3 regions of the Phyllobacterium sp. 01N428 genome follow, and region 2 is predicted to be linked to each of the others. Evidence: predicted binding sites of a transcription regulator. Region 2 holds the regulator's gene; each other region holds the start of a gene.
The links. Region 2 encodes LexA, which represses DNA repair genes until DNA is damaged. Its sites were predicted from a motif close to TGTTCNNNNTGTGTTCNG; they were not measured.
Positions count from the first base shown of each region.

Region 1: the regulator LexA is predicted to act here: its motif matches at 7,120-7,137, upstream of AC1DNI_RS19535 (putative DNA modification/repair radical SAM protein).
Region 3: the regulator LexA is predicted to act here: its motif matches at 8,776-8,793, upstream of AC1DNI_RS11640 (ATP-dependent helicase).

Region 1 is NZ_JBFTRH010000008.1:242,002-251,908, forward strand. Features, by position in the region: gene AC1DNI_RS19510 (DUF5682 family protein) at 1-307, opposite strand, end outside; partial or broken gene AC1DNI_RS19515 (AAA family ATPase) at 311-1,392, opposite strand; gene AC1DNI_RS19520 (DUF5691 domain-containing protein) at 1,385-2,794, opposite strand; gene AC1DNI_RS19525 (SWIM zinc finger family protein) at 2,791-4,173, opposite strand; gene AC1DNI_RS19530 (UdgX family uracil-DNA binding protein) at 4,428-5,885, opposite strand; gene AC1DNI_RS19535 (putative DNA modification/repair radical SAM protein) at 5,885-7,117, opposite strand; gene AC1DNI_RS19540 (hypothetical protein) at 7,477-7,608, shown strand; gene AC1DNI_RS19545 (GAF domain-containing hybrid sensor histidine kinase/response regulator) at 7,625-9,907, opposite strand, start outside.
Region 2 is NZ_JBFTRH010000003.1:1,026-10,932, reverse strand. Features, by position in the region: gene gltX (glutamate--tRNA ligase) at 1-901, opposite strand, end outside; gene AC1DNI_RS10090 (ComEC/Rec2 family competence protein) at 1,159-2,409, shown strand; gene AC1DNI_RS10085 (ComEC/Rec2 family competence protein) at 2,340-3,461, shown strand; gene lexA (transcriptional repressor LexA) at 3,455-4,174, opposite strand; gene AC1DNI_RS10075 (TonB-dependent receptor) at 4,343-8,161, opposite strand; partial or broken gene AC1DNI_RS10070 (DUF7507 domain-containing protein) at 8,158-9,907, opposite strand, start outside.
Region 3 is NZ_JBFTRH010000003.1:319,065-328,971, forward strand. Features, by position in the region: gene AC1DNI_RS11595 (glycosyltransferase family 4 protein) at 1-205, shown strand, start outside; gene AC1DNI_RS11600 (undecaprenyl-phosphate glucose phosphotransferase) at 269-1,810, shown strand; gene AC1DNI_RS11605 (O-antigen ligase family protein) at 1,807-3,060, shown strand; gene AC1DNI_RS11610 (hypothetical protein) at 3,149-3,400, shown strand; gene AC1DNI_RS11615 (mechanosensitive ion channel family protein) at 3,414-5,570, opposite strand; gene AC1DNI_RS11620 (hypothetical protein) at 5,918-6,199, shown strand; gene AC1DNI_RS11625 (DUF1194 domain-containing protein) at 6,552-7,229, shown strand; tRNA gene AC1DNI_RS11630 (tRNA-Pro) at 7,315-7,391, opposite strand; gene AC1DNI_RS11635 (nitroreductase) at 8,048-8,713, shown strand; gene AC1DNI_RS11640 (ATP-dependent helicase) at 8,872-9,907, shown strand, end outside.

The sequences.
Region 1 (9,907 bases), on a different contig from region 2:
CGGCGGGCCAATCGATGAACCGCACCGGACGGGCGCGCGCGAGGGCCCATTGCATCGCAACCCACTCCGGCGAGAACTCGGCAAACGGGGCAAAAGCCGCATTGGCAGCTTCTTCGGCTGCGTAGAACAACATCGCCAGCGGCGGCTTCATGCCGGGGAGCGCCGCATATTGGATCAACGCATCGCCCTCGGGCGGGCCCTCGATCAGCACACAGGCGGGATCGAGCGCATCCAGCGCACCCTTCAACAGGGCCGCCGAGCCCGGGCCGTGGTGGCGAATTCCAAAAAGATGCGCCTGGCGCTTCACGGCTCAGACCACTTCGCGAATAGCTTCGTAGAGGTCGCTCCAGCCATCGCGCGTACGCAGGACGGTTTCGAGATACTCAGACAGCGCGACGCCGTCCTGCACCGGATCCTTGACAACTGCACCGACGATGTTGGCAGCAAGGGCATTTGCATCGATACGGCCATCGCCAAAATGCGCAGCTTCCGCCCATGCCGACACGCCCACGGAATCGCCTCCGCGGTTGAAAGCGTGCCGGTCGAGGTCTTGAGCTTGATCTTGCCATTCAACGTCTTGCCGTCGCGGATCTCCCGGAACAGGACAACGATGCGGGCAAGTTCTTTGTCCGCCGGCTGGATCGCCGGCAGTCTTAGATTGTTGCCGATCTCGTTGACGCGTTTGACGACGATCTGCGTCTCCTCCTCCAACGTGCCCGGCGACGGCAATACCACGACGTTGAAGCGGCGCTTCAAAGCCGAGGACAGATCGTTGACACCCTTGTCGCGATTGTTGGCGGTGGCGATGATGTTGAAGCCGCGTTCAGCATTGATTGCAATGTCGAGCTCCGGCACCGGCAGGGTCTTTTCCGAAAGGACGGTGATCAGCGTATCCTGCACCTCGGACCCCATGCGGGTCAGTTCTTCAAGCCGAAGGAGCGTGCCCTCTTCCATCGCCCGAACCAGAGGCGTCTTGACCAGGGCCTCCGGCGACGGCCCTTTGGCGAGGAGCAGCGCATAGTTCCAGCCGTAGCGGATCTGGTTCTCGTCCGTCCCTGCGGTACATTGAATCAAACGTTGCGACGAACCGGAAATCGCGGCGGCGAGATGTTCGGAGACCCAGGATTTCGCGGTGCCCGGCAAGCCGAGTAGCAGCAGCGCCCGATCGGTCGCGAGCGTCGCGATCGCTGTTTCGATCAGCCGTCGACTACCGACATATTTGGCCGAAATCGGCGTTCCGTCGGCAGCATCGCCGCCCAGTAGATAGGTAGCGACCGCCTGAGGTGAGAGCTTCCAATTTGTGGGACGGGGACGATCGTCGCCCTTTGCGAGCGCCTCCAGTTCGGCCGAGTAAATCTCTTCCGCAGGACGACGAAGTAAAGCTTCAGACATCTGTGGTCTCCAGTTTGTCCATGAGATCGAGAAAAAGGATGGCGTTGCCGCACTCCGCCGGATCGAAGGCGGCAAGTTGGGTGCGAAGCAGGGAGCGCATCGGTGCCGGGCACATGATGGCCATACTGTTTGCAATATCGGCATCAAGGTACGTCTTTTCATTGCCGAACGATCGCCATTGCTTGGATCGCAGCAGGTCACTGAAGAGGGCTTGTGTCGCCTCGCCGCCGAGAAAACGCGCCATCTGGCCTATGATCCACCGTGCAGTGTCGTTCGTCCACCTGTCCGGGCGGAAGACATAGGCGGCCCATACCTGACGCATCTCGGGCGGATATTGCGCGAGCAGATCAGCCTCCAGCCGCATGAAGGGCTCCCAACTGGCATGGAGATGACCATCGGTGATCAATTTCACGATGTCGAGGCGCTTGTCCTGTGTGGCCATGAACAGCAAGGCGACCAGAAGTTCGTCTTGCTTGGTTGCTGCAACCATCGCCTCCACCGAGAGTGACAGGGCGTTGGCGAGTTTATCCAGTCCGACCGGGCCGAAGGTTTCGTTGAGCCAGGCCATCACGGTGTTTTCCCTGACCGTTGCGGGCAACTCCAGCGTGAGGCTTTTCTTCTTGAAAAGGATGCCGGACGTCGTGACCTTGATGCGCTCCAGTGCAGCGCGCAGGGGCGGATCGTCCCCTTCAAAGCCAGGCAACCGAACCAGCAGTCTTGCAGCAAGGTCGCGCACGCGGGGCGCGCGATCCTTGTCGAGACCCTTGAGGAAAGGCGCGTCGGCTCCCGACAGGTTCTCCCGCAAAGCTTCGAGAAGTCGTACGCGGCTTTCGGCGCTTTCAGCCTGCCAGATCGCTGTCACCAGGCCGCGCGCCGCTTCCGGGTCCGACATGCGGCGTTTCTGGATGTATCCCGCTTTCACCGCGGGCGTCGCATGCATCCAGTTGCCATCATTCAGGCTGTCGGGTGCGAAGTAGTTCTGCTGTTGCGTGACAGGGACCTCCCGTTGCGAAAAGGCAAGGGCTTCGGCGCCGAGATGCTCCGCATATGCCCTCACCATGGTCTCGAGCTTTGGCAGGTCGAACGGATGCAACCGAAGCCTTCTCTCGGTCAGTTTGCGAACTATGGCCGCTGTCAGCCGGCTCAATGCCTGGTTCTTGGCGGTGAGGAGCCGCAGCAGAAGCTTTCTTGCTGCGTCCGGCACGATCGTCGCATTATCAACGACAGCGTTACCGGCATCAAACTTTTCCGGCGATACGGGACGCTCAAATCGCATCGCCTGGCCCGCCAGCGCGAGAGCCTGCAGGGCGTCGCTAACACCTGCGGCGTCGAGCGGCAGACCGTCCTTTGCGCCCGAGAGAAGACGCGGCACGATCACATCTGTCAGACTGGATACGTTCACGCTGTCCACCGCCCGAGTATTGTTTCCGCCCAGAACAACGTGAACTCATTGCCATCCCAAAGACCTGCACCATCGATGTTTTCGAGTTGCAGAAGCGGCCAGACGGCATCGGCTTGCGATTTCGCCACCGGCAGGCAGATCGTTTCATCATCGAGATAGATGTTCTCCCCCGAGGTCCGGAGCCGGGCCGCGCGAAACATCACTGGAAACTCGCCAAGCCAGGGCTTTGCAATCAACGCATCCGCGTAACGGCCGTAGGCCGATGCGAGGTCTTCGGCGGGAAGGTTCAACGGTGCGTCGGACGGCAGGGTACTCCCGGTCTGGACCGCGATCTGTGCCCGCAACGGAACGCTAGACGGATAGAAGACGAGCTCTGCATCGAATGTGTCGCCGATGGCATAGACGCCCGCGGACACACCTGCCCCAACCGGGACGTATTCGATGAGAACGGCGGGCCGGTCGCTGCCCAGGAGCCAGGTTTCGATACGCCGCAGCTTGTCAGGCTGGGTCTCGCTGCGGGTAGCCCAGACGCGCCAGGTATCCGATATGCGGAGCGCCTCCTCGTCATCGAGCAATGCGGCACGCGTGATATTCCAACCAACCATCTGGCGGACGTCCTGACGCAGCGGATCGGCGAGGTCGGCCTGACGGCGATAGGCGGCGGCCAGAAGATGCAGCATGGCAAGTTCGGTGATTGCCGCAGTGGGACGGGCCGGTGCGGGAAGCACAAAAAGGCGCGTCGGCAGGGTATCCACACGCAGCGCCAGGCCGGGCGCCTTGGCATCAAACAGGCGTTGTGCCATCACCCGGCATGCGGCCGAAGCTTTGGCCGGAAAGGCGGCAAGACCGCCATCCAGTTGATCGCCAAGCCAGATATCCAGCTCATCGAGGCCATTGGCGATGGAAGCCTCACGCTCGATCCGGCTTCGCTCGCGGGCAGCGGCGGCGCGGGCATCCGTTTTTGGATCCGCCTGGGCCGCGGCATCGTCAATCGCCTCGATCGAGACACGAGATTTATCAGCAGCGTCCGTGGCGGGCCCGGCAGAAGGGCCACGGCGGCGCGATACCCATTCGGCTGCCCACTCGGGAGCCGCTGCGGTCGCAAATTCTGCCTCGCCTTCAGCGCGTAGCCACATGAGCGCGAGGCCGTGCTTGCAAGGAAACTTTCGGCTTGGACAACTACATTTATACCCGGCGTCGATTTCCGAGACGACGGTCCGGTAAGGCGTGGAGCCCGACCCCTGGCACTCGCCCCAAACCAGGCCAAAGCCGTCCTGGGCGAGCGCCGGCCAATTTGAGCGGTTAAGGAGTTTCTTCGCAGCGGCAAGCGATGCTTGATCCGGCGCAAGCGCTTCGAGCCTTGCCAGGGTCAGGCTCAATGAACCCTCCGGCACCGTTGCATCTGCCTGGAGCTATTCGTTTTCGCGCTGCTTTCCGAAGTTTCAGTCCGATCTAACATAGGCTTTGATTACATATTCTTGCGTAAAATTCGTCTAATACAAGCTAATAGTCGCAATCTTACGTTACGTCCCCTCCCCTAGTAAAGCAGCCCGAAGTTGTCTTTGGATGTGTTCGGGCGGAACGCTTGAGCGAGTTGCTATCAGCTCGACCGGATCACGTATTCCGCCAATTCCTAGGCGCCTTGCGCCTCAGCCACGAGACGCAGGTCGGCGTGAAACCTCTTGATTTCCAACTGCTGGTGATCGAGGTCCGGCAGGCGCAGCAGGTAGGAGGGATGAACCGTCGCAAGAAGCGATCGTGTACCATCGAGCGGCATCAGGACGCCTCGAACATCGGTCAAGCGTCCTTGCCGTCCGGTCAGCGAACCCAATGCGGTCGCCCCTAGAGCAACCACGAGTTGCGGCTTCACAAGATCGATCTCCTGCCGCAGCCACCATTTGCAAGCCTCGATCTCGCCGGCATTGGGCTTTTGATGAATGCGTCGCTTGCCTCGCGGCACATATTTGAAATGCTTGACGGCGTTGGTAACGTAGACGTTTCTGCGATCGATGCCGACTTCCGCCAATGCATTGTCGAATACTTTGCCAGCCGGACCGACAAAGGGGCGTCCCGCCAAATCCTCCTGATCGCCCGGCTGTTCCCCGACAAACATTATCCTCGCATCGGCCGGGCCTTCGCCGAATACGGTTTGCGTGGCGTTGCAGTGAAGCGGGCAGCGGGTACACCGCCGCGCTTCTGATCCAAGCTCCTCGAGCGAGCCCGGGACAGGGGTTTCGTGGTCCCCGGAAATTCGAAGCGTCGTCGCTTCCTGCAAGCGATCGTGGAAAAGCGGTGGCATGGTGGGCTGCCGCTGCCGCATTTCCATTACGCTTCGTTCGGCGTTCCCCACGAGCTCAGGTATCAAAACTGCCTCGGGAAGATTCTTCCAGTACTTTTTCGGCATTTCCGCCCGCATTGCCTTTAGCTTCAAACGTGCCGGATTGAAGATGCTCGCGTAATAGGTACGCCAGAGATCGTCAGTTGTATCGGAGGCAGTCGACTTTCCCGCAGGCTCGCGTGACGTGACAAGATTTTGGCCGTCCCACATCATCGACCCCCGGGGTGTGGCGATGATCCAATCCATATCCGTGAAACGCCGCTGAAAAAACGGCGCCACACGCTCCACGATAAAGTGATCGGGTTCAAACCACGCCACGAACTGTCTTCGTGCGCGGGCCTCCTGGTGGACGACCTCCTTGAAGCGCACAAACGCCTTCATCTTGTGACTGTCACGCCGCACCGATTTTTCCAGTTTCAGCGCTGCCGCCACGTCCTCGTCAGAAGCCACGTTCAACAGGCCCTTGTCACTCTGCATCCGCGACAGGATACGGTACAACAGGCCAAACCGTGCGGGGCTGCTATGGCAGATAATGGTTTCGGCGAGGGCGATGAATCTTTCAGTTGCAGTGACGGCATGGGACCCGTTCGCCGCTTCGCTCGCGTCGGGGATCGAAAGGCCGAGCATGTCTGATGCCCCTGCGGCATCGCTCCACATGACGTCGTTGGGTTCAATGCCGTGCGACAGCAGGCGCCGCGCGGCATCGCGCCATTCGATGAAATTTCCCCTGCCCTCCAGAATGACGCTTCGCATCAGAGCAGTGCGAGTTGTTCGGGTTTTCTTTGGAACATGTGGTTGAGGTCGGCGCTGTCAATCAGCCGGTGCGGCGACCAGCCGTCAGCGACAATGAACGCCTTGACCTTTTTCAACGACACGCCAAGCCGTTGCAGATCTTCGAGGCGTAGGCGGCGATGCCGCCGCCCCGAAAGGATCGCCTTGACCGTCTTCGTTCCAAGCCCGGGAATGCGCAGCAGGATTTCGCGCGCCGACCGGTTGATATCCACGGGAAATCGCTCACGATGCGCAAGAGCCCAGGCGAGCTTTGGGTCCATGTCCAGATCCAGCATTCCGTCCGGCCGCGCCGATGTGATTTCCTCGATGTCGAAACCATAGAATCGATACAGCCAATCTGCCTGATAGAGCCTGTGCTCGCGTTCGAGCGGCGGCCGGATCAGCGGCAGGTTCTTCGACGCGTCCGGTATGGGACTGAACGCGGAATAATATACCCGGCGCAGCTGGTATCCACCGTAAAGGTGCGAGCTGGCGCGCAGGATCGTCGCATCGCTAGCCCCATCTGCGCCAACGATCATCTGCGTGCTCTGCCCTGCAGGAACGAAACGCTTCCGCCGCTTTGTCTGCAGCGTCGGCTCGTTTGCCGCCTCGATTTTTAGCCGCAGATCGGCCATTGATTTTCGTATTTCGCCCGGCCGCTTGTCCGGTGCAAAACGGGCAATACCCGAATCCGTAGGCAACTCGATGTTGATCGAAAGGCGATCGGCATAAAGCCCGGCCTCCTCGATCAAATGCGGCGAAGCGTCGGGTATCGTCTTCAAATGAATATAGCCGCGAAAGCCGTGGGTCGTGCGCAGTTCGCGGGCAACGCGGACCATTTGTTCCATCGTGTTGTCCGATGAGCGGATTATGCCCGATGAAAGGAACAGGCCTTCGATATAATTGCGCCGGTAGAATTCGAGCGTGAGCCAGACAACTTCCTCTACCGTAAAGCGGGCCCGCTCCACATTGCTCGAAGATCGGTTGATGCAGTAGGCGCAGTCGAAAATGCAGAAGTTCGTGAGGAGAATTTTGAGGAGCGATATACAGCGCCCATCCGGTGCGTAAGCGTGGCATATGCCTGCGCCCTCGGTCGATCCCAATCCGCCCGATCTGGACGAGTCGCGCTTCACTGTTCCGCTGGAGGCACATGAAGCGTCATACTTTGCTGCATCCGACAAGATTGCCAACCGGTGTTTCAAGCTCTTCTTCATAATGTTCATGATATGTTCTTGGTGCGACCAGGTCAAGACCTCCCTAGATCGCAAGGACTGCGCCAATCGGAAGCCAACAACCGAAATAACGCGCAACCATGGAACGTTAGGAAAGCGGTTCTCCGCCGACCTGCCTTGTTTATCCAGCCAACTTGAATTTTGCGCCGGCGGTTTTTGTGGATCAGGGCAAGTGCCGGCGCGCTTTGCTTAAGCCTTGTCGATTTTATGTTGCGGTTGAAACTTAGCGTTTGACGCCGCCTGCCAATGGTTCTCTAACTGGGGACAGCGCTGGGTCTTCTGACGGCATGCCAGCGCTTGCGAGCGTTCAATGCTCCCGCCATCACGAGCAGGAGAGCGATATGGCCAAAGGTCAACAACGTAGCAACAAGGAAGTTCGAAAACCCAAACAGGCGAAGGCGCAGGAAGTGAAAGCGGCGCCTGCGGCCTTTAGCACGACGGCGAAGCGCCTGGAGAATCCGAAAGGGCGCTGACGAAAGGCTAATTCGACTATCCCCTCTCGCGGCGCAGCGCGAGAATATGCCGGATCTTGCGGGCGAGTGCCTCACGCTGATAGGGCTTGGAGAGAAGTTCCACGCCCGGGTCGAGCCGCCCGCCATGGACGATGGCATTTTCCGTATAGCCAGATGTGAAGAGCACTGCGATCTGCGGCAGGCGCTGGCGGGCCTGGCGCGCAAGCTCGGGGCTTCCCAGCGGTCCAGGCATGACGACATCGGTAAAGAGCACGTCGATCGGAACACCGCTCTCGATGATCGATAGCGCGCTCGCCGCGTCCTTGGCCTTGAGCACGCGATAACCGAGATCGCCCAGCATTTCGACGACGGTCGCCCTTACCTCCTCGTCGTCCTCGGCAACGAGGATCGTCTCCGTGCCGCCGATCGTCGGGCCAAGATCGGTCTCGATCAACTCGTCTTCGTTCTGCTGCGCGCGCGGCAGATAGAGTTTTACCGTCGTGCCCTGGCCAACTTCCGAATAGATCTTGACGTGACCGCCTGACTGCCTGACGAAACCATAGACCATGGAGAGGCCAAGCCCAGTGCCGCGACCGACCGATTTCGTCGAGAAGAACGGTTCGAACGCCTGGGCGAGGACGGCGGGCGTCATGCCTGTCCCCGTATCCGTAACCGCCAGCATCACGAACTGACCGGCTTCCGCCTCCGGATTACGCCGCACATAGGCATCGTCGAGCGAAGCATTGCCGACCTCGATCGTCAGCTTGCCGCCATCGGGCATGGCATCCCTCGCGTTGATTGCGAGGTTGAGCAGCGCGTTCTCGATCTGCGCCGGGTCAATCAGGGTATTCCATAGCCCGCCGGAGCGAACGATCTCAATCTCGATCGATTCACCGATGGTCCGTCGCATCATGTCGCCCATACCGGCGATGAAACGGCCGATATTGACGACCTTGGGTTCGAGTGCCTGCCTGCGTCCGAACGCAAGAAGCTGGCTCGCCAGCTTCGATCCGCGGCTTACCCCCGCCAGGGCGTTTTCGATCCGCCGTTCGCCCCGCGCATTGCCGGCCATGTCCTTGGCCAGGAGTTGGAGATTGCCCGATATGATCTGCAGGAGATTGTTGAAATCGTGGGCAACGCCGCCGGTGAGCTGGCCCAATGCTTCCATCTTTTGCGACTGGCGCAGTTGTTCTTCCGTTTTCGAGCGCTCGGCGATTTCGTCGAGAACCCGCTGTTCCAGCGTGGCGTTAAGCCGTTGCAGCGCCTCTTCCGCGTTGCGCCGGACGGTGAGTTCGCGATCGGCCGCCTGAAACAGCCTGGCGTTGTCGATGGCTGTCGCCGCCTGTCCAGCTACGCCGACGAGGAGCGTTTCATGATCAGGCTGGAACTTGCCAGGTTCGTTATGTCCGAAGAACAACCCGCCGAGTACCTCGCCGGTGCGCGAAGTCACGGGTACCGCGAGATAGCTTCGAACCGGCAGATGACCCTTTGGCATGCCCTTGTGAGGAGCATTTCGGCCATAGCGCGGATCTGCGATAATATCGTGCGAGAGGACGACGCCCTCGCCCTTGAACGTCGGCTCGAATACCGCCGTATTGCGCGGCATTGGAAATTTCGAAAAGGCATCCTTGTCGACGCCGGAGAGCGCGTAGAGCATGTAGCTCTCGCCCTCCTTGTTGAGAACATTGTAAAAGAATGCGCCAAACTGCGCGCCCGTCAGCTCGACGCCTGCGTCAGTCACCATCTGCACCACTTTGCCGAGGTCAAGCTCGGCGGCAATATTGGCGCCGGTACGATTCAATATCTGAAGCAGGCGCGTTTCATTGCGAAGGGCTTCTTCGGCTTTGATCTTCGCAGTCGTCTCAACAACGATCGCCATGACGCCGCAGGGCACACCGTCCTCGTTGATCAGCGGCGAATAGTCCAGATTCATCCAGACCCGTTCGGGCTTGCCGCTGCGATGAAGGACGAGCTCCTGATCCAGATAGGCGAGCGTTTTTCCCTCCAGCCCGACCTTCATGACATTGTCGTTGAAATCGGCGACCTCCGGCCAGCCTTTTCTCACCTCGCTGCCAAGCAGCTGTGGGTGTCGTCCGCCGGCAAAGAGCGAGTAGGCGTCGTTATAGATCATAATGCCGAGTTCGCCCCATAGCGTCACGATCGGAACTGGTGAATGAAGAATGAGCGAGATCGTCGACTTCAGACTTTGCGGCCAGGCGTCAATTGGGCCGAGCGGCGTCAAGGTCCAGTCATAGGCTGCGATCAGCCGGGCAAGTTCGCCGTCGACGCGCAGGAATGTGTGATCGTTGACAAGTGACAC
Region 2 (9,907 bases):
AGCGGGAGGCACCGCGATTAATGTCTGATATCTCGAACCACTCGATCATCTGTGCGTCCGACATGATCTCGTCGTCGCCGTGGCTCCAGCCCAGGCGGACGAGATAATTGCGCAGTGCGGCGGGCAGGTAGCCCATTGCGCGATACGCCTCAACCCCGAGCGCACCGTGGCGTTTCGAAAGCTTGGCGCCATCCGCGCCGTGAATGAGTGGAATATGGCCCATAACCGGTACATCCCAACCCATGGCGTTATAAATAACGGTCTGACGCGCTGCGTTGGTCAGGTGGTCGTCACCGCGAATGATATGCGTAACGCCCATGTCGTGGTCGTCAACGACCACTGCATGCATATAGGTAGGCGTACCATCTGAGCGCAAGATGATGAAATCGTCGAGATCCTTGTTAGGGAAACGTACGTCCCCCTGCACCTGATCGTGCACGACAGTTTCGCCTTCCTGCGGCGCCTTGACCCGAATGACCGGCTTGATGCCCTCAGGTGCTTCCTTGGGATCGCGGTCGCGCCAGCGTCCGTCATAACGCGGCGGCCGGCCTTCGGCGCGGGCTTTCTCGCGCATTTCTTCAAGTTCGGCCGGCGATGCGTAGCAATAATAGGCTTTGCCCTTGGTAACGAGATCCTCGGCGACCTCGCGGTGGCGACCGGCGCGGGCGTATTGGGACACTGCCTCGCCATCCCAATCGAGGCCGAGCCACGTCAAACCGTCGAGGATGGCGGTTACCGCCGCCTCCGACGAACGTTCGCGATCCGTATCCTCGATCCGCAGCAGCATCTTGCCACCCGTATGCTTTGCATAGAGCCAGTTGAACAGTGCCGTGCGGGCACCGCCAATGTGGAGGTAGCCGGTAGGGGATGGGGCAAAACGTGTAACGACAGGGGACGACATGGGAGCTCCAGGGACGCGTCGCACTATCAGACGAACGTCCAATCGAATTGATCTGGCGTTCATGTAGCATAGCACCGCTGAGGTGCAAGGGTATTGGTGCTTGGGGGCAAATGGAGGAGCCGCAGACCAGATCAAAAATCGATGAGCGGCTATTCTTTTTCAGTGCTCACGACACTGAGAACGCCGTTGTGACCTATCCAGGCACAGCAACGGGCGTTCTGGGCCGAGGGACCGAACTCTCTGCGGGTAGGCGACCCATGGCGATTGCCATGGCGGCGACGAGGCGCGCCTTCATCAAAGCGCCGACGCTTTTTAGCCAGGAGATCGAGTGCGGCACGCTGTTTTTGTTTCTCCCGGTGTGTTGCGGCATCGGCGCCATCATCTATTTCGGCGTATCTGCGGAGCCGAGACTGAGCGCCATTTTGTTCGGGCTGACCCTGCTTGTCGGGCTGATGCAGCTCGCACACGCCCGTCCGAGGACCAGACTGGCGCTCGCCTTTGCGGTTGCCGTTGTCGCGGGAATGGTCGCCGGCAAGCTCGAAACCATGCGTGCGGATACGAGGATGCTGGGGTCGGAGATTACCACCCGTTTGACCGGGCGCGTCGTGACCATGGCCCGAGACGCAAGAGGCGGGTGGCGCGTCACCCTCGATATTGTTGCAACCGAGCGGCCGACGCTCCGCTATTCGCCGCAACGGGTTGTCGTGTCGGCGCGATCAGTGCCTGCTGGAACGAAGATCGGAGCGGGACTGCAGGGCCTCGTCCACCTGCGGCCGCAGCGAGGTCCGGTACGGCCCGGCAATTACGATTTTGCATTCAATAATTACTATAAGGGCATAGGCGCCAACGGTTTTTTCCTCGGAAAACCTCAACTCGCCGCAGTGCCGGCCGATGAGGCGCTTGCGTCTCAAGCCTGGCAGACGGTGGCCAATATCCGCCAACAACTTACCCAGCGCGTGCTTTCCCGTATCAAGGGGGAGCCGGGCGATATTGCGGCTTCGCTGATTACCGGCCAGCGCGACGGCATTAGCGAGGCGACGAACGATGCAATGCGACTGAGCGGCCTTTCGCATATTCTTTCGATTTCCGGTTTTCACATGGCGCTGGTCGCCGGTATCATCGTCGGCTCGCTTCGCGCCAGCATGGCCCTCTTTCCCGGATTTGCCGCCCGCTATCCGATGAAAAAACTGGCGGCATTCGTCGCCCTTGCCGGTTCCGGCTTCTATCTTCTACTGTCCGGCGCCGATGTCGCGGCGCAGCGCAGTTTCGTGATGCTGGCGGTGATGCTCATTGCCATGATGGCCGATCGCGCGGCAATCTCCATGCGCAATCTCGCCATCGGCGCTTTGATAACGATAGCGCTGCTGCCGCATGAAATTCTGGGGCCGAGTTTCCAGATGTCATATTCGGCGACAGGCGCGCTCATCGCATATTACGGATGGAGATCGCGCCGGAAGGACAGGTCAACCGGACGAAAGGCGAGGGACTTCTTCTGCGTTTGCCGATGATGGCGGCAAGCCATGTCGGCGCCATCGCCATGACGTCGTTGGTTGCCGGGACGGCGAGCTCGATCTTCGCCGCCTACCATTTCAACAACACAGCGCCGCTCGGGCTTGTGGGCAACGCGCTGGCGCTGCCCGTTGTCTCGATCTTTGTGATGCCGTTTGCGGTGCTTGCTGTTCTTGCGATGCCATTTGATCTCGATTGGCTGCCGTTTGCGGTCATGGAACACGGCATCGAATGGGTCATTGCGATCGCGAAGATCGTCAGCGCGCATTCGCCAAGCGGCAGTTTGGGATCAATGCCGCAAACGAGCCTGCTTTTGATGACCGCGGGACTGGTCCTGCTTATGTTGCTGACAACACGGCTGCGGCTCGTCGGATTCGCGGTGATGGCCCTAGCGATAGTACCGCTCCTCTCGGCACGTCCGCCGGATATAGTGATTGCCGAAGAGGGCAGGCTTGTCGCCTTGAGCGCCCCCGACGACGCGCTGACGGTGAACCGCGGCACGGCAAGCCGTTTCACCCTCGATAACTGGCAGCAGGGGTACGGCGCAAATCAAGTGCTCACGCCGGCAAAGAATGGTGCACCGCCGACCGACGGGCAGTTTGAGTGCGTGGACGGCGTTTGCCTAGCGAGGGAAACCGGCGGCCTGATTGTCGCCTATACGGATGATGCGACCAAAAAATCAACGGCTTGTGCCGAGGGCGATATCGTTGTCCTTGCCTTCACCGGTCCCGCTGCAACCTGCGACCCGGGGGAACTTCTTGTAATTACGGCGCAGGAGTTGGCGTTACGCGGTTCCGCAGAAATAAGGCTCGGCGATAGCAAGGTCGATTCACCCGCCGGCCTTGATGCGGCTACAATTACTTTAAAACAACTGCAGGCACGCCTCCAGTCTGCGAAAACCACCTACGCCGTAAGCTCTCCGGAGCGCCCATGGAATGCCTATCGGGTCTTTTCCCGCACCGCCCGTAATCTTGCGGAGCAAAAACCGCAACGGCGTGCTGCAAAGACCAAGCCACCGGCAGACGATCAGGAAAATCCGATACGTCAGTAACGGCGGATCAAACCGACCAGCTTGCCCTGCACGCGCACCCGATCCGGCCCGAATATGCGTGTCTCATAGGCCGGATTGGCGGCCTCGAGGGCAATCGACGCTCCCTTGCGCCGAAAGCGCTTCAAGGTTGCCTCTTCGTCATCGACCAGCGCTACCACGATTTCACCGGGATTGGCCGTGTCGCCGCGCCGGATGACGACCGTATCGCCGTCGAAGATGCCCGCCTCGATCATGGAATCGCCCTTGACCTCCAGCGCGTAGTGCTCGCCGCTGCCGATCATGTCCGGCGGCAGGCCGATCATATGGGTCTGGTTCTGGATGGCGGATATCGGCACACCAGCCGCGATCCGGCCCATGACGGGTATGTTGATGATCGTCGGCGCACCCTCATCATCCGAAGCGCGCGGCTGCGGGCGGGGCGGGGCCACGTTGCGGCCGAGGCTTCCCTCGATCACACTTGGCGAAAATTTCTTTTGCGCATTGAGGCCAGGCGCAATCGAATCCGGCAAGCGCAGAACTTCCAGCGCCCGCGCGCGGTTAGCAAGCCGGCGAATGAATCCACGTTCCTCGAGCGCCGTTATCAGCCGATGTATGCCTGATTTGGACGCAAGGTCCAATGCATCCTTCATCTCGTCAAAGGATGGAGGGATGCCGGTTTCCTTCAGGCGCTCATGGATGAAGAGCAGAAGTTCGTGTTGTTTACGCGTGAGCATCGGCGATCCTTCGAAACGGAATCGGAAAAACAAAACCAGAACAAACACTATCTGTTCCAGTTGTGTTCCACAAGTATTAATATGTCGTGTAGAAGGAGTGCGCCGATATCGAAAATCGCGGAAATGACCCCGCGCCGGTACCACAGCGACGCAAATAATGACGATGTGTCAGTACTTGCCGACGAGGTTGAAGAAAACACCACGGTCGTTGAGCGTCAGATCGCGCAGATCGTCCGAGAAATTGCCGAAATTGTAGCCGACGCCGACCTTGAAGTTATCGCCGACGTGGCGATAGACGGCGGTGAGCACACCAAGGTCCGTCGTATCCGCTTCGGCCATGTACATGACGCGCCCTTCAAGCAAGGCGTCCCATTTCTTGACGATGTGAAAATCGGTTCGAACAATGCCGAGATGCGCCGACGAAGTCTGCCAATCGGAGAATGCGTCGAGATCGTCCTGAAGCCGCTCGCGCACTTCGCCGTAGCGGAAGCCATATTTCGCGCCGACGGACAGCCAGGGAACGAGATCGTAGGTGAAATCGGCGGAAAGAATGTTGCTGCGCTGTGCTGGCCCGTATTCGTCGCCAGTTACCGCGCTGACCTGATCCTCGCCCGGAAGATCGTAAAGCCAGGTGTATTTGAAAAGGGCGTTCAGCCGGTCATTCGTGATCGGACGATAGGCATATCCAAGCGAGGCTTCGACATAGTCGCCATCCCTGAACGAACCATCACCGTTCGAGTCTGAGAGAACTGAATCGATATTGACGAGCAGCCGCCAGTTGTCGTTCGTTTTCCAGCTGAAGCCCGTTGCGAAGAGGTAGGTGTTGAGATCGCGGGTATCATCGTCGGAATCTTCGAAACGAGTCTCACCGCGAATGCGCGCGGCAATGCGATCCTCATCCTTGTAGCCGACCGACAGGGAGATCGCCTTGCGGTCGAAATCGGAACGTTCGAGATTTGTGGAGGGATCGATCGTATCGTCTTCGACTGTGCCGATCTCGAGCCCGCCATCGACCGTCCATTTGGCATCGGGCGTATAGACGACACCGTAGGTTTGGGCGAGCGAATTGCGCCTGCCGAAAAGGTCGTAATTGTTTTCAGCATAGGTCGACCAATAATCGTCAAGCTTGCGCCGCGCACCGATGACGATCGCGCCATAATCAGTCCCATCAAGATCGTAGCTACGGTCAAGGTCGAAGGCGCGATCCGGGTCGAGGCGGTAGCCGAGATAGTAACTATCCTCCGCTGTCGGCTCATAGGTGACGGCGGCGAGGGCGCCCAGCCCGGTCGCGCCATAGGAGACTTCGCCGCTCAGCCCGATCTTTTCGGTGATCTGATATTCGGCGCCGACGCCCAGACGGTCGCCGCGTTCGATGTCGCCGGATCGCGACAAAGTTCCCTGGCCGAAACCGTAATAGGTATGGTCGGCATCGGGTGCATATTCCAGACGAGCGCCGGCATCGAGCCGCGACCCGTCATAGCCGGACTTGTTCGAAGCGGTTGCCAGCGGATTGCTGAGTTCGAGATAGGTGACGCCGAACGAGGCCTTCCAGTATTCGTTCAGCTGCTTGCTGATCGCGGCAGCGCCCTTGCGCTTCGACCTGCCGCCGACGGCCTGATCGTAGAAATCATCGGTCGCTTCACCTTCCTTGAAATCGTCATAGGTGAGGTCGAGGCTCAGATCTTTCTTGATATCGATATCTGCCGAAAGTCCCCAGATCCGCTGATCCGCAGCGACCTGTTCCGAAAGGGTGGAAAAGCCCGCATCCTTTTCCTGGAAATATCCGCCGAGCGTGCCCTTGATACCACTCTTGCTGATATCCTCCAGGTCGAGCTGTGCCCGTGTGCGCCACGCCGTCGCCAGACGGCCCCGCGTGCCCGTCGTCTGCACGTCGCTCAAGGTCAACCCGCCATCGGTGGAGCGGGACGTGCCGAAGCCCGGTCCATCGGACCGCGATATTTCGCCTTCGATGAAGGTCGTATCGGAATGGCGGACCTTGATGTCGGCGCCATAGGCCTTCTGGTTGGCGAGGCCCGTATTTTCGTTCATGCCGGTGACGCCGACCCGGACCTTGTCGTCCAACCACTGCTGCGCCCGTCCGCCATAGGCATAGCCGTCAAGGTCGCCAGCGATGGGCGTGTATTCGTATTGGGAAACGAGATAGACCTTGTTGCCGCCAAGCGCGCCTTCGCGCACCGGGCCCGTCGTCCCGGTCGAAGAGGAAAGCGGCCGCTTCAGGATCAGCATGCCCTGCAGGTAATCGAACGAATAGTCTTCGCCGTAGCGCAAGGTGCGCCGCTCTATGATCTGTCCGGTTGTCGAATCGCGGACTTCCACCGTCACGGTTTCGGAGCCGATCGTTATGTCCTGCCGGCGCATGAAATAGGCGGATCCGCCGGTCCCGAGGAATTCGTCGCGTTGCGGCAGCGTATCCGGTTGCGCGGCATAGATCGTCACCTCGGTGTTGCGCTCGCCGAACGGCGTCGTCTTCTCCGAGCGATAGGCCGAGCTCGCGCCGTAGAGTGCACGGTCCGAGCGCATGAACTCCGTACCCTGGATGATCGCCTTATAGCTCCCCCACAGGACCTGGCTGTCGCCGCGCTCGAGCCGCACGTAGAATTTGCCCTTGGTGGGAGCGTCGTCGATCGCCGTGGAATCGTCACCATAGATCGGGTAATAGTCGTTCGGGTCGAGCCGCCGCAGCAATTGCCGCGGATCCTTGGCATCGAGTCCGCGGAACATATGATCGAGACTGTCTTCTCCTGTGTCGGCCGAGGCGGTCAGCAGATATTTGCCCTTGATCTTGCCTTTCACGTAAAAGGCGAGGCGACCCTTCGTATAAATGTCGTCATATTCGCCCGGCCGCACGGTCTCAATATGATTGCTGCCGCTATTCTTGCCGATGGTGAGGTCAGCCAGCGCCACATAGAACCAGTCATTATTGGGGATGTTGATCTGGCGGCGAAAGTCGAGGGCGCTGCCCTTCGCGCCGACGACAGTCACGTCCACATCATGATCGCCGGGCGGCAAAATGCGCTGCATGACGAAGGAACGTTCGCGATCGACGGGAATCGTATCGTCGAGCGCCTGCACCCTGTAGCCTTCCGGAACGTTGCGGCCGTAGACGGTGACAGCACCGCCACGAACCGGGATGTCGCGTGATCCGGTATTATCCTCGGTCATGCCCGGCGCGACCGCATTCTCCTCTTCCCGTGGCAGGTCGCGATCCATGCGGCGAAGCGGGCGCGGCAACGTCTCGTCATAGCGGTTGTCGGCATCATAGACCCGCAGCACGTATTTGAAGCGCTGGTCGTCATTCTCGGTTGCCGGCATGGTCCAGCCGGCTTCGCCGTTGACCGGAATCGCAATGACTGCGACCGGCTTGTCCGTGAGCTGCTCGTCATCCTCGAAGACGCGAATTTCGGAACGCTGGATGAAGGCAGGGTAGTTGCTGGTCGCAAGGAAGCGGATCGGCTCGCCCGTCCGATATGCTGTGCGCACCGGCGACGTCGAAACATTGAGTACCGGGCGCGCGTCCAGCCCATCGAACTTGACCTGGATATCGACCGCGTTGAGCCCTTGTTTTGGCGTGGCTCTGTCAGATCCAGCCTGCACTGCAGAGTGGGTTCGTGCGTTGCTCTCCTTGGGCCCGATCCCGGGCTGCGGTTCATTGCTTTTGACGACCGTCTCACCCTCGACGCTGATCGCAAAGGGAATGTCCCCAGCACTATCGAATGCGGACCGGGCATCAGGCACCGTGACGCGGGAGCCTTTGGCTACTGGAGCGGTTTGCACTGTCCCGGCAGCGCAATCGGTCTCTATGCAGGCGCTCGGCTTCGCTGCCGCCGCTCCTTCCTGCGCTGTGGCTCTGGACGTCGTGAGATGCACCAAGAGAACGGTACAACCCGCCATAAGCAACCGCGCTTTGCGCCATGCAACCGCGTGATTTTGAGGCCGGGTGGACACTTCAAAGCGGTCTTGGCTCATTGACCCGCCTCCACCCGCGTTTCGATGTTGAGCTCATACCGGCCTCCGGCGGCCTGCCATCGCTTGGCGATGGCGTCCTCAATCGCTTGCATGCGTTTGGTGGCGAGGTCGCCGGAACGCGTGGGGTAACTGATCCGCAGCGTTGCCTCCTGCTGCATCAGCATCTCGATCAACGCATCCAGGCCCTTGTCCCATCGCGGCTTCAGCGTCGTGAGAGAAGGTTCGAAGGCTTCGTCCTTGAGATCGAGCCGCACCACGCGGCCTTGCGCCGCGCCGAAGTTGAGCTTCGACATCTTGCCGGCGGTGAGACGGATCACCCGCGGGTTCTCGGTGGTCAGGTGGTAGCCGGCAGGCAGGGTGCGCGTATCCAGCTTCATGATGAAATTGGAGCCGATACGCGCATCCGGAAGATCAGCGCAGGCAACGTGGAAGCGGCCAAATTCGTCGGTGGTCACCAGCAAGCCGCGCACGGTTGCAATACGCACCCCGGGCAGGCCCGGTTCGCCGTCGTTCGGGTAGCCATCGCTGTTAAGGTCATCGAACACGCGGCCGACGAGATCGCCGCAATCGAAGACCGGTTCGACCATGATCTCGACGGCAGCGCTCGCCTCGGGGGCGAGCCTTTTGCCGCTTGCACCAAGCGCTTGCGCCTTGTTGACGTGCTTGCCCGGTCCGGCCGTGCTCAGCGCCAGCATTTGCAGGCGGATGACTGCGTCGCCTTTCGGACCAAGCGTCAGATTGTCAAAACGCAAGTTGGAACCGTCAATGCGCGGTTCGACGGCTTTGCCATCGAGCGTCGCCGATCCGTCGACATAGCGGAAGCCTGCGGGGAGACGGTCAAGAACCATCAATCCTGCGACGTTGCTGTTGTTCTTGTTGGTAACCTTGATCGTGAACGGCGCCTTCTCGCCGCGGCGTATCTGCCGCAGTCCGGCCTGTTTGGTGATCGTTACGGAAGACGCTTGGGCCGCTGGCAATTCGAGAACTGCAGTCGCCTCGGCCGAATCGACGACGGTGATCTTGCCTTGCCCCGGATTGGTGTAGGCAAAGCCGCGCCCGGCATTGCTTTCTGGAGCTTGTTGCCGCGTATAGGTGCCTTCGGCTTTTGCCTTGTTGACAATCCCGTTCGCGATACCTGCAGCCACATCGATATCGGACTGCGCCAGCGTGTAGGTCGCCTCGAACACTTGCGTCTGTTTCGGGGCAAGGGCGGTCGGCCCCGGCGTAACCGCGCTGAGTTTGTTGGTGGCAGGCTGCTTGTTGAACGTCGGACCCTGATCGGTGGGAATGACGTCGTTGACGACGACATTTCCGGTATTGGTAACTTCGAAACGATAGCTGATCGTTTCGCCCGCCTCGTATAGGCCACTGCCATCGATATCGTTGAGCTTGGCAGTTTTGACCAACGCAATCGTCGCGTTCTGCTCGATGGGCGTCCGCACTTCGCTGGCCGTGCTGGTTACAGTCGCCGTCGTTGGCGATCCTGTAACCCTCGCTGTGGCGGTCGCTGTGTTGGCAACCCCGCCGGCATCGATATCGGCTTGCGTCAGCGTGTAGCGCGCCGTGAAAGTGCTTGTGTCTTCCGCCCCCGGCGCCAGCAAGGCGAGGGGTCCGCCACTGACTACGACATTCGGCAGATCGTCGCTGATCGAAATATTGTTGAGCGTGACGTTGCCGGTGTTCCTGACGGTGAAGAAATAGGTGATCGTTGCGCCGGCGGCATTTTTGGATGGCGGGCTTGCGGTC
Region 3 (9,907 bases), 320 kb from region 2:
AGAAATCCTTGGCGAAACGTCGCTCGCGCTCGTCGAGCCGAACGCCGAGGCGCTGGCGAAAACCATGACGCGCGCCATCAGCGATCTTGCGGCGTTCAAGTCGCTGCTTCCCGATATACACGCCCTTCGCGAGAAGTTCGGCGTAGCAAACATGGCCGCACGCCTGGAGGCCGAGTACTTCTCGGCACTCGCAACACAAGCTTAGTTTCTTTTCTGTATTTCAGGGCGATCCGTGCTAATTAGGGCCGCTACAACTTCAGGGTCAATCATGAAAGACAGAAAAGCCGACCACGGGTTTTCGCGCGATGCTGTGCGCAGCGTTGCTTCGCGGCCCGCCAAGCCGGTCGAGGAGAAGGCTAAACTGAGCCCCATCGCTCACGCCATTGCCTCCCAATATGCGCGCAATACCAATTCTCCCGTCATGATCAGCGGTGTCATGCGCATGATCGAATTCGCAATCATTGCGTTGGTCGGTTTTGCCGTCTTCATCATCTATGTCGGCTCGCCCGCGAATTCTTTGATGCACTACACAGCCGCGATATTCGCAACGGGAACACTAAGCATCCTCTTTCTCGAGTTTGCGGACAGCTACCAGCTTGCGGTCATGCGCGATCCGTTTCATACGATCGGCCGCCTTGTCTTGAGCATTTCCGGTGCTTTTGCCCTGATCTCGCTGGCTGGTTTCTTCCTCAAGGTCTCCGAGGATTTCTCGCGCCTCTGGTTCGGGGCCTGGTACGTGACCGCGCTCGTCGCCTTTGTCGGTTTTCGCCTCGTGATGTCTAGGCTGATCCGCCGCTGGGCCCGCAACGGCAAGATGGAACGCCGCGCGGTGATCGTCGGCGGCGGCAAGCCTGCCGAGGAACTCATCCGGTCGATCGAACAGCAACCATACAACGACATTCGCATCTGCGGGGTCTTCGACGATCGCGACGCCAAGCGCTCGCCTGCCGTCGTCGCCGGCTATCCCAAGCTCGGTAATATTGCCGAACTCATCGAGTTCGCCCGTATCGCCCATATCGACATGCTCATTGTTTCGCTGCCGATCACGGCCGAGGCGCGCGTCCTTTCCCTGTTGAAGCAATTATGGGTGCTCCCGGTCGATATCCGGCTTTCCGCGCACAATAATCACCTGCAGTTCCGGCCCCGCGCCTATTCCTATATCGGCTCGGTCGCGATGATCGATCTCTTCGACAAGCCGATCAATGATTGGGATTCGGTGGCAAAACGGGCTTTCGACATCTTCTTCAGCCTGTTGGGACTTATCATCTTCAGCCCGGTCATCATTGGCACGGCGATCGCCATTAAACTCGAGAGCAAGGGTCCGGTGATTTTCAAGCAGCAACGGCACGGCTTCAACAACGAGTTGATCGAGGTGTGGAAATTCCGTTCGATGTTCACCGACATGTGCGATCCGACCGCCCGCAATGCCGTGGTGAAGGACGATCCGCGCGTGACCCGCGTTGGCCGTTTCATCCGCAAGAGTTCGATCGATGAACTGCCGCAGTTCTTCAACTCGCTGATGGGTACGCTCTCGCTCGTCGGCCCGCGTCCGCATGCCGTCTACGCCCACACCCGCAATCTCCTTTATCATGAAGTCGTCGACGGTTACTTCGCCCGCCACCGGGTGAAGCCCGGCGTCACCGGCTGGGCCCAGATCAATGGCTGGCGCGGCGAGGTCGATTCTGATGAAAAGATCAAGATGCGCACCGAGTTCGACCTCTACTACATCGAAAACTGGTCGCTCTGGTTCGACCTCAAGATCCTGTTCCTGACGCCGATCCGCCTCCTCAACACGGACAACGCCTATTGAGCGCAATCACGACCCCGAGTGAAGCTGACAAGGCGAAACACGCGCTAAAGAACCGCGCCCTGATCGGGCTTATCTCGACGTTTGCTGTGGGGCTTGGGGTGTTTCTGAGCGGCTTCGTCATCGACGAGCCGGCGCCCTATGAACTCTATATGGCCGGGCTTATCGGCATCTGGGCGCTTTTCGGCCTTCGGTTGTCGCGCACCGTTGCCGTGCTGCTGGCGATCCTAGTCGTATTCAATGTCGGCGGCGTGATTTCCATGGGCCAGATGCCCGAGCTGAAGACAGCGCCAATGTATATTGCCGTATCGCTGTTTCTTTGCCTCACCGCCGTTTTCTACGCTGCCATCATCAATGCCAACGAACGAATCTTGTCGGTGATGTTCAAGGCCTACATTCTTTCAGCGGTGTGCACGTCGCTGCTCGGCATTCTCGGCTATTTCGACGCGTTTCCCGGCGCGGATATATTTACCCGCTACGGCCGCGCCATGGGCGCATTCCAGGACCCCAACGTCTTCGGGCCGTTCCTGATGCTGCCGCTTGCCTGGCTGGTTCACGGCGTTCTGGTCGGTGATCTGCGCGCCCTGCCCGTCCGGCTCGTTCCGATCCTGATCATAACGCTCGGTGTATTTCTTTCCTTCTCGCGAGCGGCCTGGGGCATGGCGGTGTTCATGATCGCCGGCGTCGCCTTCGTCCTCTTCATTCGCAACCCCAGCCCGAAATTTCGCCTGCGGATCATCGTGCTTGCCGGCCTTGCGGTCGTGTTCGTTCTGCTTGCCGTCCTCATCGCCCTGCAGATACCAAGCGTCTCCGAGCTCTTCACGGCGCGCGCCCAGCTGGTCCAGGATTATGATGAAGCCCAGTTCGGACGCTTTGCCCGCCATTGGTATGGGCTGTTGATGTCGATCGATCGCCCACTCGGGATCGGTCCACTTGAGTTCGGCCCAATCTTCGGCGAAGACACGCACAATATCTGGCTGAAGGCTTCGCTCGACTATGGCTGGATCGGCTTCATCAGCTATCTGACCCTGACCATGCTGACGCTCGGATTTGGCCTTCGAATTCTCTTTCGCGAGCGGCCATGGCAGCCCTATTTGCTGTGCGCCTACCTCGCCTATGTCGCCCATGTGGCAATCGGCAATATCATCGACACTGACCACTGGCGGCATTTCTGGCTACTGGTGGGCATTATCTGGGGCTGCGTCGCGCTGGAAACGCGCTACCAGAACCGAAGGTCGAGTTTTCCGGCATAAGGCTGTGGCAATTTAAACATTTTGATTTATAAATCTTCTCCAGGCGTTCGGGGGGAAACGAGACGCCAATATCGAGGGTGGACCGCCGTTGACCTTTTTCGACGATGACAATCCTAACTATTCGAAAGTGGACGGCGAACTCATGCAGTTCGCCCTCGACAACGCCGCCAAGAGGCTCGGCCTTTCCGACAAGAATGATCCCGAGCTCAATACGCTCGCACGTTTCGTCCGGGCGGCATTCATCATCGGCAACCGCGATGCAACGGCAATGGCTGAATTTGCGGTCGATGCCGTCATCATGCGGCGCAAGCGTATCGGTGCGGACACTATTGCGCCCTGAACCGAACTGAGCTTCAGCCCTCGCCTTCAGCTGCCTTCGCCGCCTCTGCCGCCTTCTTGCGGTTCAACGTGTCGCGGGCGGCCGCGGCGGAGGTCGCGGAGTGATCCTCGTTTCCGGCGACCTGGACAGTCGGGGAAGCGAAACCAATGCCATTTTCGGCAAAGGCTTCGCGGATCATCGCATAAGCGCGGCGGCGAATGGTGGATTGATGCCCGGGCTTGGTCATCATGGCAAAGCTTAAGTTGATGCCGTAGTCGCCGAAGGCTTCCACGCCCTTCATCTTCACGGTTTCTATGATCTGTGGACCCATTTCCGGATCGTCCAGCAAGGCAGCCCCTACCCCCTTCACCACCTTTTTGACCTTGGCAATGTCGGTGTCGTAGTTGACGGAAATCAGGAACTTGTCGATCACCCAGTCGCGGCTCATGTTCTGCACCGCGCCGAGCGTTCCGAAAGGAACCGTGAAGATTGGACCCCTGTGGTGTCGCAGCTTTACCGAACGAATGCTGAACGACTCGACAGTGCCCTTGTAGCTGCCGCTCTGGATATATTCGCCAACACGAAACGCATCGTCGGTCATATAGAAGACGCCGCTGATGACATCCTTCACCAGCGATTGCGAGCCAAAGCCGATGGCAACGCCAAAGATGCCGGCACCGGCGATCAACGGCCCGATTTCGACGCCGAGGCCGGAAAGCACCATCATGACCGCGATAGTCACGATCAGCACGGCGAGGAAATTGCGCAGGATCGGCAGGAGTGTCAGCAGACGTCCGCTGCGGGCAAGCTCGGCCTCGTCGCCCCCTTCAATGCGTGCACGTTCGATACGCCGATTGATCAGGCCCTTCGCCAATTGCCAGAGAAGATCGGCCGCAAGCAGAATGACCACGCCGCTCAAAACCCCACGAATGAGGCGCGTAGCGCTTTCGTCGCCCATAAGGCCGCTAGCGCGGAACCTTGCAACCGATGCGAGCCAGGCGACCGCGATAATGATGACGATGGCGCGCGCCCCGCGCTCCATGAGCACTTCGAAAATCGCACTGCGCGACTTGGCCGCCTCTTCATCGCTCCCGAAGAAGGAGCGAACGATCGCGCTCGTCGCGCGCAAGATCGGGGGAAGCACAAGCGCGTAGATACCGACCCAGAGCAAGATGCCGAGGCCCGCGATCCAAAGCAGCCAAAGGACGCACAAGTAGAAGGTGAGCAACCATTCCTTCAAACGATAGACCTTTGATTCCGTTGGCGCTTCCGGGCGGCGCCATACTGCTTCGATCGCAATTGCGAGCAGACCAAGGCCGAGAATGTAGACCAGAAGACTTCGAACGTTCGGCGTGAAATTCAGAACGTCCATCAGGCCGGCCAAAGCCCAACCGGCGAAGAAAATGAAGGCAAATGCACCGACGCGCGGATACCAGAATTTCGCCTTGACGTCGTCCATGGGGATCAAGCGCAGTTGCGGGTGCACGCCGTCGCTCGCATAGGCGCGGTGCGTGCCGAGAAGGACCGCCGTTATCTGCATGATGGCGCGCCAGGCAATGAGCGCAATCAGCAATGGCAGCACCAATTGGGAAAGCAGCGGCGGCCAGGTGAAGGCAAGAAATGCGCCGACGCTGGCGATTGCAAAGACAACGAGCGGCGCAATGGCGATGAATATCGCCTTGCCGATCACGTGATGGCGCGCTGTCGTACGGGCCTCGGTGACGTTGGCAAGGCTACGTTCATGGGCGCGGCCCACCAGGCGTCGGAAAATAAACTCGGCGCCGAATCCAAGCGCGGCAAAGCCCGCGAACAGAACGAGGATGGCCCCCGGTCCGCGACCATGCACTTCGGTCATGATCGTGTCGCTAGCTTCCTCGAACTCGCCCGGCACTTCCGGAATAGCCTCGCCGATCCCGCGTAAATGCGCGCGGATCGCGTTGGACCACTTCATGAAATCATTCGCCGAGGCGCCCATCGACTCTTCCGTTGCCGGCGCGGCATTCTTTTTCTCGAGCCACGCCTTGACCTCGGGATCGTCCAGGAGCTTCAAAATCTGTTCGACTTTCGCGGGAGGCGGCGTAGGCGCCGTCTGCGCGCGGGCAGTTGCGGCACAGCCTATGAAGGCGATCAGGCCCAGTGCAAAGAGCGCGGCCGCTCTCGCCGCCCATACCCGAAACACAACACTACCCATCAACCCGCCCCCAACAAATTTCTTTCACTATGCCCCACAATATGCCGAACTGCGTTACGAATAAATTGCTGTATCAATGCACCCGAGCGAACCCGGAATCGCCCGCCGAAGCGGTCATGCTGGCAAGGGAGATCAGCCATCAATTGCCGGGCCCGCTCGGGTGGGGCAATCGGAGGGAGGCACCCTGGTTGCCCGTCCGATGTTCGGTCAAATAAAGTGCCGCGTCAAAGTTGTTACAGTAACATCGTTGCAATTCGGCATAGTGCCGAGCATCTTCTTGGCGACGGCAATAGCCTGTTCGGTCGGATCTCCACCTGAATAGATCCACTTTTGCTTGGGGTTAGAGCATGAAATTCATCCTTGCGGCTCTCGTTGCTTTCTTGTGCATCGCAAACCTGGCTGAGGCGCAAACGATGGAAAAGAACATGCTGGAGCGCCGGACCGCCCGCGCGATCCGCAACGCGGGATTCTGGTGCGATCAGGTATCGAACGCCTATGTCGACAAGGTATTGTCTTCGACGGGCCCGACGGTCGTGCGCGTCACCTGCGACGACAAGACCCGGTTCGAGCAATATAAGTTGACGATGACCAAGGACAACAAGATCGCGAAGATCGAAGTCTGGAAGTAACGCTACGACGAAGCGGCTGCCGACGCCCATGCAGGCGGATCAAGCCTCCGACGTGCCCGCAGAGGCTACATTCCCGCGGTGCGCAGCAGCATCAGGATCGATACCCATAGGACCAGCATGCTGGTGAGACCGATGACGTAGTAGTTTGGTGAGTGTTCCATAGAAGCGCTTGTACAATGCCGAGGTTTTTAAATTGCTAAATCGCACCACTACAATTTGAACCACTCATAATATTTTTGCCGACTTGCCAAAACGCGTCGCCCGCCCCTTTAACCCATTTGGGGGGAGAGTGTTCGTCCATCGTGCATGTTACGATGACGGCTTCCGTCAGAGCGCACCACGGGGGTGGTCCATGCATAAGGCGTTGCTCTTTGCGGTGGTGACCTTGGCTGCCATCGTCACTTCTTCGCGGTCGTACGCATGCGTCGATACCGCGCTGGTGCTGGCGGTCGATGGCTCAGGCAGCATTAGCGACGAGGAGTACGAATTCCAGAAATCGGCGATCGTCGCGGCGTTCCGCGACAGCCAGGTCCTGTCTGCCATAAGGGCATCCGGCACCGTGGCGGTTGCAGCGGTCTTTTGGGGAGATGGCGAGTTTCCAGCGCAGATCATCGACTGGACCGTCATGGACGGCATCGAGCCTTCGCAAAAGTTTGCCGACGAGATCGAGAAAAGCGTGCGGGTGGTCTTCGGCAACACCGATATAGGTGACGGTCTTTGGGTCGCGCTCGAGCTCCTGTCGGGATCGCATGCATGCGCGAGACGGCGGATCGTCGATATTTCCGGCGACGGCATGGAAACGACAAGACCAAGACGGAGGCGCTCGGTTTCCCTGCTTCAGGCACGCCAACGTGCTCAAGAGATGGGCGTTACCATCAATGCCTTGGCAATCTCCGATGAAGAGACCGATCTCGCGGATTATTACAACGACCGGGTCATCCTCGGTTCCGAACGGTTTGTAATGAACATACGAAAGTTCGAGGATTTTGCGCTGGCGATCAGATTGAAACTCATCAGGGAATTATCCTGACTTTCCGCCCGCGACTGCCGACAAGATTCATGCGGCAAAAATCGACCTGGGGGGACGAGCTGCTCAACACCTATTGTGGAGATAATGGTCGGAGTGGCGGGATTCGAACCCACGACCCCTTGACCCCCAGTCAAGTGCGCTACCGGGCTGCGCTACACTCCGAACCGCTGAAAGCCCTAGATTACTGGACTTTTTTTAGCAATACCCCAAACGTAAGAAAAAGAACAAACTGCACAGTAATGCACGCCGTGGAATAGACCGGCACCAAAGGTCCCGCGACGCTCCAATGGGACGCCGTGCATGATCGGTACCCTCCTCCACCAAGAATTCCTCGGCATCAGGTTGTGTGGATCGTCGTGAGCCGACAAAATCCGATCTCCGAATCACTTTGCCCCAAGACCCCAACAGCCATGCAGCCACCCCGAAAGCGGTATCGCCCTAAACCGGACAAGCGCGATCAAGCGACCAGGATCTCCGATTTTGTTTCCAGCCTTAAATCAGCCAATCCGAAGCTGACTTCACGGGACATAGCATCCCTCCTGGATATTTCGCCCTTTCATCCTCCATCCGCGGACAATTGGTCTTCAACCGCAGTGATGAAAATAATTCGGCAACTTGAGCTGGGCCAGGCTGATAGCGCCGGCATAGGAACATAGAAGCCCCTGATGTTGGCGATGCTCGATAGGACCAAGGGCCTGTGGCAATGCCCTCACACGCATGAGGTCGCTAAACGTTTGATTTAGGCCTCCCAGACCACGGTGTGATTACAACCTCCATTGCAAAAAAAGTAAAAAACGCATCGCGGTATGGAGGCCATCATGGATGTGTATGAGGCAGTTGCAAGCCGACGGGCGGTGCGCGGATTCAAAGACGAGCCTGTGTCGAGGGAATTGCTCGAGCGCGTGCTGTCCGCCGCGGCCTGGGCTCCGTCCGGATCGAATATCCAGCCGTGGAATACCTATGTAATGACCGGCGCGCCGTTGGCTGAACTCAAGACCGACGCCGTCGAGCGCGTGGCCCACGGCGACCCTTGGGATGAGCGACAGTACGAGATGTACCCGCCCGTGTTAAAGTCCCCCTACGCGGAGCGCCGGTCCGCCTTCGGCAAGGAGCGTTACAGCGCGCTCGGCATTGCGCGCGAGGACTGGGAGGCGCGCCAGCGGGCAGCCATTGCCAACTGGAACTGCTTCGGTGCGCCAGCCGCGCTGTTCTGCTATATCGACCGCGATCTGGGCCTGCCCCAATGGGCTGACGTCGGCATGTATCTGCAGACCGTGATGTTATTGCTCCGCGCCGAGGGCCTGCACAGTTGCACGCAGATGGCGTGGTCGCAGGTCCGCGAGTCGGTGGCCGAGGCCCTGTCACCTCCGGACGGTCTCATCCTCTTCTGCGGCATGTCGATCGGGTACGAAGACCCTACGGTGAATTATCCCCGTACAGGCCGCGCGCCACTCGCCGAGACGGTCACGTTCGTCGGCGATTAGCCACTTCGGCTCTATCGACCTTTCGCCGGTCGAAATTCTCGCGACTACACGCCGAACGCGAAAGTTCTTCATTTGTTCGCAAGCCAAGCTGGAGTAGTCTTGCGCAACGACTCACCGCTGCCGCTACGCAGCCGACCGGCTTGCCGCAATGAGGGACTATGGGCGCTGCCTATCTGGAAAAACTTAACCCCGAACAGCGGCTTGCCGTCGAATATGGAACGGAGTTGCTTCCATCGACCATTGGCGGGCCGTTGCTTGTCATTGCCGGCGCCGGATCCGGTAAAACCAACACGCTTGCCCACCGCGTGGCGCATCTCATCGTCAAGGGCACCGATCCACGTCGCATTCTTCTGATGACCTTCTCACGCCGGGCTGCCTCGGAAATGGCGCGGCGGGTGGAGCGCATCTGTACGCAGGTATTGGGCGCAAACGCCGCAATCATGACCGACGCGCTCGCATGGGCGGGCACGTTTCATGGCATTGGCGCGCGCCTGCTGCGCGATTATGCCGAACAGATCGGCCTCAATCCCGACTTTACGATCCACGACCGTGAAGACAGCGCCGATCTCATGAACCTTGTTCGCCACGAACTCGGTTTCTCCAAGACGGAAAGCCGCTTTCCGACCAAGGGAACATGCCTTGCCATCTATTCGCGCGTCGTCAACTCGGAAGTGCCGCTCGCTGAGGTGCTGCAGGCATTCTTTCCCTGGGTGGCCGGGTGGGAGAAACAGCTGCGCGAGCTCTTTGCCGCCTATGTCGAAGCCAAGCAGCTGCAGAACGTACTCGATTATGACGACCTGCTGCTCTACTGGGCGCAAACCGTCGGCGATCCGATGCTCGCCGACGATATGGGCTGCCGCTGGGATCACGTTCTCGTCGATGAATACCAGGACACCAACCGGCTGCAGGCCTCGATTCTTCTGGCCTTGCGGCCGGCCGGCGTCGGTTTGACGGTCGTTGGCGATGATGCGCAATCGATCTATTCATTTCGCGCAGCGACCGTACGCAACATCCTTGATTTTCCTGCCACCTTCACACCGCAGGCGAGCATCGTCACCCTTGACCGTAACTATCGCTCGACCCGGCCGATCCTTGCCGCAGCCAACGGCGTGATCGATCTGGCGCGAGAACGCTTTACCAAGAACCTCTGGAGCGAGCGCGAATCGGCGGAGCGGCCGCGCATGGTGAGCGTCA